Regions from separate parts of the Paenibacillus sp. V4I5 genome, predicted to be linked through region 2. Evidence: riboswitches for the same ligand, from Rfam matches in the RefSeq annotation. Region 2 holds a riboswitch; each other region holds the start of a gene.
The links. Region 2 has a riboswitch for cyclic di-GMP ahead of QFZ78_RS35440 (response regulator). Riboswitches for the same ligand answer to the same signal wherever they lie in the genome.
Positions count from the first base shown of each region.

Region 1: it holds a riboswitch for cyclic di-GMP, as region 2 does, so the genes downstream of both, QFZ78_RS25625 (hypothetical protein) here and QFZ78_RS35440 (response regulator) in region 2, are expected to answer to the same signal.
Region 3: it holds a riboswitch for cyclic di-GMP, as region 2 does, so the genes downstream of both, QFZ78_RS10250 (hypothetical protein) here and QFZ78_RS35440 (response regulator) in region 2, are expected to answer to the same signal.

Region 1 covers NZ_JAUSZB010000002.1:5,174,652-5,177,933, reverse strand. The annotation lists gene QFZ78_RS25635 (metallophosphoesterase family protein) at 20-1,147, shown strand; gene QFZ78_RS25630 (hypothetical protein) at 1,168-1,431, opposite strand; gene QFZ78_RS25625 (hypothetical protein) at 1,613-1,855, opposite strand; cyclic di-GMP riboswitch class I at 1,902-1,996, opposite strand; gene QFZ78_RS25620 (S-layer homology domain-containing protein) at 2,277-3,282, opposite strand, start outside.
Region 2 covers NZ_JAUSZB010000002.1:7,452,280-7,455,561, reverse strand. The annotation lists gene QFZ78_RS35450 (ABC transporter substrate-binding protein) at 1-897, opposite strand, end outside; gene QFZ78_RS35445 (hypothetical protein) at 1,161-1,508, opposite strand; cyclic di-GMP riboswitch class I at 1,825-1,913, shown strand; gene QFZ78_RS35440 (response regulator) at 2,025-2,387, shown strand; gene QFZ78_RS35435 (ParA family protein) at 2,828-3,282, shown strand, end outside.
Region 3 covers NZ_JAUSZB010000002.1:1,769,864-1,773,145, forward strand. The annotation lists gene QFZ78_RS10245 (GDYXXLXY domain-containing protein) at 1-1,291, opposite strand, end outside; gene QFZ78_RS10250 (hypothetical protein) at 1,459-1,809, opposite strand; cyclic di-GMP riboswitch class I at 1,846-1,940, opposite strand; gene QFZ78_RS10255 (ABC transporter ATP-binding protein) at 2,297-3,282, opposite strand, start outside.

The DNA.
Region 1 (3,282 bases), 2.3 Mb from region 2:
AAAGGAAGGTTTTACTTATATGAAACAACAATTACAAACGTTAACTATACGCATCCTGTTATCCGCTTTATTCCTTCTACTACTCCCTACCTTTGCTTGGGAAGCAACGGCGATAGCGCCTGTTTCGAAATCATTTATGGCGGATATTCTTAGTAAAGAGCCACTGCCTATGGTAAAACTTTTTCGTACTATTCCTAAAAAAACATCCACAGCAAGTAATGAACCACTCTTTTCTTTTTCCGTGCTGAGTGACGTACATGTGGGTGCAGAAGACGAAGATTCACAAAAGCGCTTCCGTGCGGCTTTAGCCGATCATCATCTCATCCGACCTGACAGCAGACTTATGGTGCTCAATGGTGACCTCAGCAATGGCAACGAAGCAGATAATCGGAGTCTAGTCAGCATTATGAGCGAACACACCTTACCTCCCGTTCATGCAACGATGGGTAATCATGAGTATTATGGGATGTGGCAAACGGAGAATGGCGATCAGGATACCAGCAAGCTGAATCCGAAATGGACAAGCCAAAAAGCAATTGACCTGTTCCATCAGATGTTTAACTATGAAAAGCCCTACCATGAGCTCGTCATGGAGGACTATCACTTTCTATTTCTTGGTGGTGAATTTTATCGCGATGTGGATCCTAACGTGAAAGAGGATGCCTATCTATCCACTGAACAACTTACTTGGTTTCAGGAAAAATTGAAGGCAGCTGCGGCTGCAGCGCCGGACAAGCCTATTTTCGTTTTCTTGCATCAACCACTCGTTCATACCGTGGACGGCTCGGATCAAGAGCTCGGAGTTGTACAGCATCAAGAGCTCAGGGCGATTGTGAATGCATATCCGAATATTGTGTTCTTCAGTGGACATACCCACTGGAATTTGGAGACGACTAAGCAGATAAAACAGTTGGAGTTCCTAGCCGTATCCAGCGCCTCAGTACAGGAAATATGGAATGCAAATAATGAGCCTGAAGGCAGCGCGGCTAGCCAGAGCATCGTTGTGGACGTTTATATGGACCGTATCGTGATTCAGGGGCGTGAGCATTCGGAGAAGAGGTGGATTGAGCCGGCATTTGTGAAGCGTTATGGGGGGAATAATAAAGGCATCCAAGCGATTATGGTCGGACAACGCAATAAAAGCTAAGTCTAGCCGAGTGGCCAAGCTTAGCTTTTTTGCACATCATCTAACAAAGAACCATCACAAAACATTAATGAAGCAGCGTAACCTGCAGTAAGTGCAGATAAGTACCATACCGCCTCTTCCGTAATGAGATCAATTTCCTTAAATGTTTGCGTTTCAAAATCATTCATGTCATTAATCCCTACAAATAATAAGGCCAATAGAAGGGGAAATGCGAAAAGGCAGACTATATAGATGAATAAGCCTATAGAAATGGCTTTGATATTCGCATCTCTTATAAATATCATTTTTGTTCCACCTCTTCTTTTACAGCCCTTCCGGAACAGGAATACTCTGAATCTTATTTAGTTGGTTATAAGAAACGATAACCGTGCTTTTAATATCCCGCGGTTCACAATCATCAAGATCCATAATATCAAAAACAATCTCTAGTCGAACCGGAAGCGATGTTAGAATTAAGACAATTCTTTATGAAGCAAAAAAAGTTTTGTCCGGAAAACCGTCTCCCTCTGCATAACATCTTGCAATAGCTGAAGCAGCCTTCATGAACATATGGTCTTTGGTAGTACCTGGAACTCTCTCTAGCTGCCGAAATTCTTCATGAACTAGATTAAATTCAATTTCACCCAAACTTTCTTCTGTTGGACCAAATTTGTAAATGACCTTTTCGGCATCGTCGAACACTTTAATCAGCATAAGATAGGTTGCCATTTTGGGACCCTCCTTTCTTTTTTGGCAATAAAAAAACAAGCCTCTAAAGAGTAACCCGGCTATCGTCCCATGAAGTGTGACTCATGGCTTAGACCCGTGGCTTTGCGTCTCCACCTTTCGATGGATTTGCCTTTGTTCATTATTGCTTGATATTAGGTGTGTTTCGCTCATTATTGCTAGTCGTAAAGAACTAACTATTTCCATGGTATTCCATAAAATAATGAAATTCAACATATTTCTACAAAAAAGAGGTGCTCAGTACACAATGTGTGTGATTTTACACAAAAAAGTTTAAGTAGGACAATGTTCTTGGCGTTACGCCCTTCTCCATTAATACCTACCATCGTGCTGATATCCCGTCCTACAAATAAGGAACGACCGTTCCCATCTAGGGTACGGTCGCCACATTCACCTGCTACATTTAATTAATAAAATTTAAAACCTTTAAAGCTTGGTACAGTATCTTAGCACTTTGTCCTCGGTCCGCTAGCGTTGCAGGGGAGAAGGTCGAATCGGTAACACCATTAACAATGCCTTCCTGTATACCAACGGCAACAGCCTCTCTTGCCCATGGTTGAATGCTCAATTGATCTCCAAATTTGTTAATAGCCGCATTCTTTTCTGTTTCCGTTAATTGTTTTGTGTATCCACCTGCTTGCAGCATGCTGTGAACCATTTTCATCATTTCCTGACGGGTAATCGGTTGGTCTGGTTTAAAGGTACCATCCTCATATCCACTTACTAAACCAACCTCAACAGCAGCATACACAGGTGCAGCATACCATGCGTTTGTCTGTACATCATTAAATTTTGCAGGCAATCCACTCTTAGGCTGAATGCCCAGCCCTCTTATAAGTAAGGCAGCAAATTCAGCACGTGTAACTGGTCTGTCATATCCGAAAGAACCGTTATCATAACCAGAAATAATGAATTTAGATGCCAGGGTTTCAATTGCCTCCTTGGCAAAATGAGACGAAGGTACATCTTCAAAGGTTTTTACATTCTTCACTAAGGAATAAATAGAATTACCCTTACGCATCATATTTGCTTGCAGTGTTCCATCTTCACTAACCGTGAAAAACGTTGGAACTGGGTAGTAAGAATTCGTAATGGGATCAAAGACCACACCAACCAAATTCTTGCTAGCAGTAATGTTCGTCATCCCAGGAACCAATAGAGAATGCTGAATATAAGAATTTACTGAGGTTATTTCGATTTGTTTATCCCCAGACGCAGCTTGTATTGTAAAGTCAATTGGTTTCAATACTTGCTCTGCTGAGGATTGTTGAAGCAGGATGCCAAAAGACTTTTCTAACTCAGCATCAATCTTGCTGAAAGTTACTGTAATTTTTGTAGTATCTACAGCTAGTCCTTGCTGTTCAACAGCTTGTTTGATTGAATCCGCATTAAACTTTACTTCTCCTATT
Region 2 (3,282 bases):
ATGCCAGTTGATGAAATCCTCAGCCAGCTGCTTGTTTTTACTTCCTTTAATCACGTTGACCGTGTTCATTACGGCGTAAGCTCCTTCTTGCGGGGAGACGAACTTCGTTTCTGGCACAGCTGCTTTCAAATCCTTCACGTACATTTCCATGATAGGACCAGCAGCAATTTCCCCTTGTGCGAACATGTTTACGAATTCGGAGGTTTGGCCGTAGTATTTAACGACTCCTTTGTTCAACTCCTTAATTTTTGCAAAAGCTTGATCCTCATTAAACGTAGCATTTCCAGCAACGACAGATGCTGCATCCAAGACCATTGGGCCAGTTGTCCCCGTGATGTTAGGAAGTGTCAGCTTTTTGGAGAGTTCTGGACTCCATAGGTCGCTCCATGACTTGATTTCTTTGGTTGTTGCTTTCGGATTGTAAGCAATGCCTAGTCGACCTACCGTGTAGGCTGGACCATAATCTTCACCCAGCGGCGCCTTGGCCAGATCATAAATGTCTTTCAAATTCGGAATCCTACTGCGGTCGATCTTATCGAACAGTCCCGCTTCAATTCCTTGTTGTGCGTAATAGTCAGATAAATAAATGAGATCCACACTCGAGCTGCCCTGCTTCACTTTGTTCATACGTTCTGCGTTATTTCCTATCTCCAGAACAATCTTGGCATTATGCTCCTTCTCAAACGGCGCGTACACTTCTTTCTTAAAGAAATCATCCGCAAAACCCCAGGTGGAAATGATTAAAGTTGTAGGTTCCCCTTTGGATGCCGCTGTGGCAGCTGCTGTGGGTGCTGTCGTAGCTCCACTTGTATTACCCTGGTCCTTCGTGCCGCAACCTGTTAAGGCTAGTCCTACTACAGATAAAGAAATTAAACCACGAACCATTTTTTGTCTCATCATTCATCGTCCTCCCAAGTTTTATCATGTATAATTTTAATGCGTGAATCCCCTGTTAAATTTTTACTAGTATTCTTCATGACCCCAGAAATATGCGCGTTTCGCCTTAAATCCAGCTATACAAAAAAAAAAGAAAAGTACCCTTGATAGAAAGAAGCTTCTAATCAAGAGCACTCTTCATTGTAAACAATGCAAAGTGACATCTATTGGTATACATGTGGTTTCCTCTTAAGATAAATCAAAAGAGAACACCTTCGACTAAACTATTCGGTTTGTTTAAGAATAATGTTCGTTATTGCCCATTGCGTCGGCGGATCATAATCCCTTAATACCGCATCCATGGATAAGCCCAGTTCTTGCTCCAGCCTGTCCCGGATTCTCTTCTTGTATATAGAGGACATATAAAAATCGACTTCGTGTTTGAGCGTTGGCGCCTCGCCTTCCAATGCAGTTGAACGCGGTGAGCGGCGGTGCTTGGCATGAAAAGTAATAATATTCTGATCAATTGAAACCTTCAGCAATGTTGTGCCAAACCCAAACAACTCTTTGGAGATTTCGTTATAGAGGTGACACAGCTTCTTCTTGTATTCATTAGAATCTAGTTGTGGCATGGAATCACCTTCAAGATCAATTATCAACCCTTATGCGTTAAAATCTATCTTAATAATACATAGGATTTCAGAATTAATCAAGAGAATCGTTCGTCTTTCTCACTGAAATCGGGCATTATTTACCTATAACACATCTAAATGATCCAATTTCCCGAATGTCTTACAAATATTGCTTGATATTCGCGACGGATTCGGGCAGCATAACTCATCTTGGTTAACATAAATCAAGGGCTGCCTCGCTGAAACTTTTAATACTAGTACTTTATTACTAGTATTAAGAGTGCTATACTTTAGAATACATAGTAATTCTTCTGCTAAACGATAAGAGCAAAGCTAATGAAAATTAGTGACGCAAAGCTAAAGGAGCTAAGGCGAAATACTTCGCTATGCTTGCCAGTTACCGAAGGAAGGGATATATCCACAACTCCCCTTATTCTTCTTTTAAGGGGAGTTTTCCTTATGTTCTATAACAGTAAATAGCTAGGTAGAAAGTCCCTCTGAAAGGTGATAATTAATATGGCGAGACTAATGGTTGTTGATGATTCTATCTTTATGCGATTGATGATTAAGAACATCCTCTTAGAATTAGGGCATGAAATTGTAGCCGAAGCATCGAATGGACTTGAGGCCATCTCTCTTTTTTTACAGCATTCACCTGACATGATTACGTTGGATATCACAATGCCCGAGATGGATGGTATTACGGCATTAAAGGAAATTAAAAGTTACAAGAGCGATTCAAAGATCATTATGGTATCCGCAATGGGGCAACAATCCTTTGTTATTGAAGCCATTACCCTTGGCGCTAGAGATTTTATTGTGAAGCCTTTTGATAAAGACAGGGTAGCTGAAGCTGTAAAAAAGGTACTGAGTTCGTGAATGCCCACAATGCTCTCCACCTGAATGCCTCGCCATTCAACTTTTTGGACCATCACTTATTTAGCCGTGATTATGTATTTCGATACGGATTCATTCTTACTCTACTAATGATTACGGTTTTACATGTATCTGTTTTTCCAAAGTTTGATATATATGCTTTCTATCTACTTTCTGTCATATTTTGGGCATCGGATTTTCGAATAAACCGCTGGTGGTTCTAATCATTCTTTGTTCATTCGTAGTTTTGTTGAGGTCCTATTATTTTGGCGAAAAGTGACCTTATGGATACATATACAGAAAATTGATTTGAAAGAGAAATTCCTGGCGCTATGGTTGCCGAATACACTCTCAACTTGACCGTGCATGACCCCCTTTTAAATAGATCTATTGTAGAACTATATACAGGAATAAAGGTTTACAGAAATAAGGAGGAATGGGTTATGGGAGCCATTATTTCAATCGGTAATCAAAAAGGCGGCGTTGGCAAAACGACAACCACGGCCATCACGGGGTATCTTCTCTCTAAGAAGTACAAGGTTCTCTGTGTCGACTTCGATAGCCAAGGCAATTTGACACAGTTTCTTACTCAACGAGATATACACGATTACTCCAAAATGACTATTTTTGAGGCATGTAAAAACATGAATCCCACCCCCTACATCCGCAAGTTAACCTACAACCTTCACTTCATTCCGGCTGATGAAATGCTTGCAACTCTGCCCATGCTTATCCATCAAAATCCTTCAATGAGTTCGACCATTTTGAGAGATACACTACATAAAGTAAAGGCCAGATACGACTACATACTTATTGATTTACCTCCAAATCTCGGAGAGCACACGATTAATGGTTTAGTAGCTTCCGACTATGCAATCGTCATGCTACAATGCGAACC
Region 3 (3,282 bases), 5.7 Mb from region 2:
TGATTAGTACGAACGCAGCAATTATGACGGCAGCAAGAAAGAAGAATATGCGATGTACCAAACCAGTAATGTAGATAAAAGCTGCAACCGTAAGAGCAAGGAAAACCAAGAGAATAGGAACATTTTCCGTAAAAACAGCCGCTCCCGCGCCAAGCAGCAGTCCACTAATGAGAATCGTGTATCGCACTAATGCATTTAGTTTTTTCGCTATGATCATCGCAATGACAGTGACAAAACCAAAACCTATCAATACATTCTCCGGTTCATCAAATCCTAGTACAACTGTAACGATCCCAATGATCGTCAAGCTTCCCAGAATCGAACCAATAATGATGACTGATACAGTGAGAACACGGACGACCCATTTGGTAAAATCGCCATCCGGCTTTGCTTGATCCGAAGCTTCTAGATCTGAGTGATTTTCCGGATCCAAATGCTTGGATGCAGGATTCCAAGAACGAATAAAGTTCATGAAATTTACATTCGCAAAGATGAACAAGATAATAAACAACAAGCTGGCAATGAAAAACAACTCGTTATAATGCTGGATAATAAGCTCGATATATTTGACGGTCACCGAGATCGATACCCACAAACCCGCAAACAATAGATAAGCTTTGTTCCTCGTCTTGTGTGTATAGTAAATCGCTATCGCAAGTACTAGGACGAGAGGTAAGTTCATAAAGACACCGTACTTTTCGTACTCTTGTGAATTGGAAGCCACGACTAAAACAGCCATCCCAACTTGAAAAGAGATCCATTTGAGAAAAGACGATTGCAAAAGCCCCTGCTCGGTCAGAACATACAAGATGCCATTCGCAATGGAGATTCCGAGCCAGATGGCAATTTGGATGATTTCCGCATCTGAACTCCCTCCCCAACGTCCAAAGAAATAAATCCCATAAGCGAGATGGCCCAAAATATAGGCCAGTGCATAGTAGGGCTGCCATCTAGTTAATAGGGCAAGTAAAAATGCCGGAATGAACCATACGGCGAACAAGCTGTAACTGTCAGCATGAGAATTGTAGGTTTGCCCAATGAGCCCAACACCTACACCGAAGGATATACAGCTCGCAAACAGGCTAAGTTTACTTAGAAACTGCCTGCCATTTTGGCGAGAAAGCCATACTGATAAGCCGTAAAAGCCCATAATGAGCACAAAGATAGGAATGAATTTCTCCCAGCGGTTTAATTTCTCCCAATTCGTAGCAAAAAAATATACAATGGCGGTTAGTAGAGCACTAGCTCCCAATACATAGCCTAGTTGAATCGTAACAAATTTAGATTTCATGATGATATTCCTCCTCTCGCTTACTTCTTATTGTACTAGAGATGTTCAGTTTGAGAAGTACTATCTATTCCTAGTACCAGATCATTAGCCTATGGATGACAAGACTTTAAAATAACAAAAAAGCCAGCACTAGGCTGGCAAGTATCGAATGAAGAAAGCCGTTATATTCAATCTGTATTCTTAAACTTTTGAACAGAACTTTGCAGTACAACAGCCATATCAGATAGTTGGCGAATCGCTGAGGTTATTTCCTGAATGGAAGCACTTTGCTCTTGAGCCGCCGCCGCCACTTCCTCGTAGCCTGCAGATTGTTCCTCAGTAATTCCAGAGATTTTCTGCATGGCGTTAGAAATAGTCTCAAAGGATCTTTCCGCTCTCTCTAATGTATGGATCAAGTGGTCTGTCCGATTGGAGAAAACAGAAATTCCATTAAAAATAACTTTAAAACTTTCATACGTATCGTTAATCCAGCTTTGACCTTGTTCAACGGCTTGATTTCCTTGAACAATGCTCTCCATGACAAGAATGCTGTCATTTTGGGTACTGGAAACGAGCTCGGTGATTGAGCTTGCGGCTTTCGTGGATTGCTCCGCCAGTAGTCCCTCTAGCTTTGCGTCCCTATTTTTCAATAGGTTTGCCATTATAAAGTTGTAGGTGAAAATTCCCATCTTCGACAATAATCGACAACAAAACTTTACAATTTTATACATTAGTATAGTATAGTAATATAAATAAAACAACACAATTTTCCAGTATTGTTTGTAAAGATAGTATATTGTAACTATATTGCTTTTTTAACATTTTCCCTAACCAAAGGTAAAATAGGATCAAAACTCTCTCTCAAGACAGATATACCAATCCATTTATGCAATACAACGATAGAAACTTTTAGAGTCTTTCTAGGACTTTTATCACGCATATAAAATGAAGAAAAGCTTCGTCACGATTTCCTAACAAGGAGTCGGACAAAGCTTATTTTCACACCTCAGTTGCGGTGCATGTCTGCTATGAAATCGTTTGCGCAGCATCCATATTCCCCTGTGAATGCAGATATAATTGCTCGTAATAGCCACGAAGCGCAAGTAATTGAGCATGGTTCCCTTCTTCAACAATTTTCCCCTGACTCATTACAATGATGCGGTTAGCATGCATAATGGTCGAGATGCGATGCGCGATAACAAGTGTCGTTCTTCCCTCAGCAACGACCTGCAGCGCGGATTGAATCAACTGCTCCGTTTGTGAATCCAAATTCGCTGTAGCTTCATCTAGAATTAGTACTTTCGGCTGGAATACGATAATTCGCGCGAACGAGATCAGCTGTCTCTCTCCTGCGGAAAGCCCGCTTCCTCTCTCGGATATGCGTGTCTCATAACCATCCTTCATTCGTGAAATGAGAATGTCTGCCCCAACCATCCGGCATGCCTCTATAACTTCCTCACGCGTTATGGTTTCATCGAACATCCGGACATTGTCCAGAATACTGCCTGCGTATAAGTACGGTTCCTGCTGCACAAGTCCAACCATACGATGGAGTACGGCCTGCGGGATATCACGAAGATCCGTGCCATCAATGCGGATACTTCCCTCCTGCACATCATAAAAGCGGCAAAGCAGACTAATCAGCGAGCTCTTACCAGCACCCGTCGTCCCCACAATACCAATCAATTCGCCGGGTTCAATATGAAGCTCTAGATCCTCAATAACAGTTGTATCCTTCAAATAACCAAAATGCACATGGTTGAAATGAATGTCCCCTTTCACGTCGGGCAACGAGGGCGGCGACACGCCTTCCTTATCCCTTACTTCCGGTTGAATGGAGAAGATATTCCAAATTCGATTGACAGACACCGTCGTAGATTGAAGGGTATTCCACTGCTGAGTAATGTTATTAATCGGTTGAAAAAACTGTCGGATATACGTAATGAAAGCATACAAAACACCGAATTCAATGGTTTTATCGAAAACAGCAATACCGCCAATCCAAGTAATAA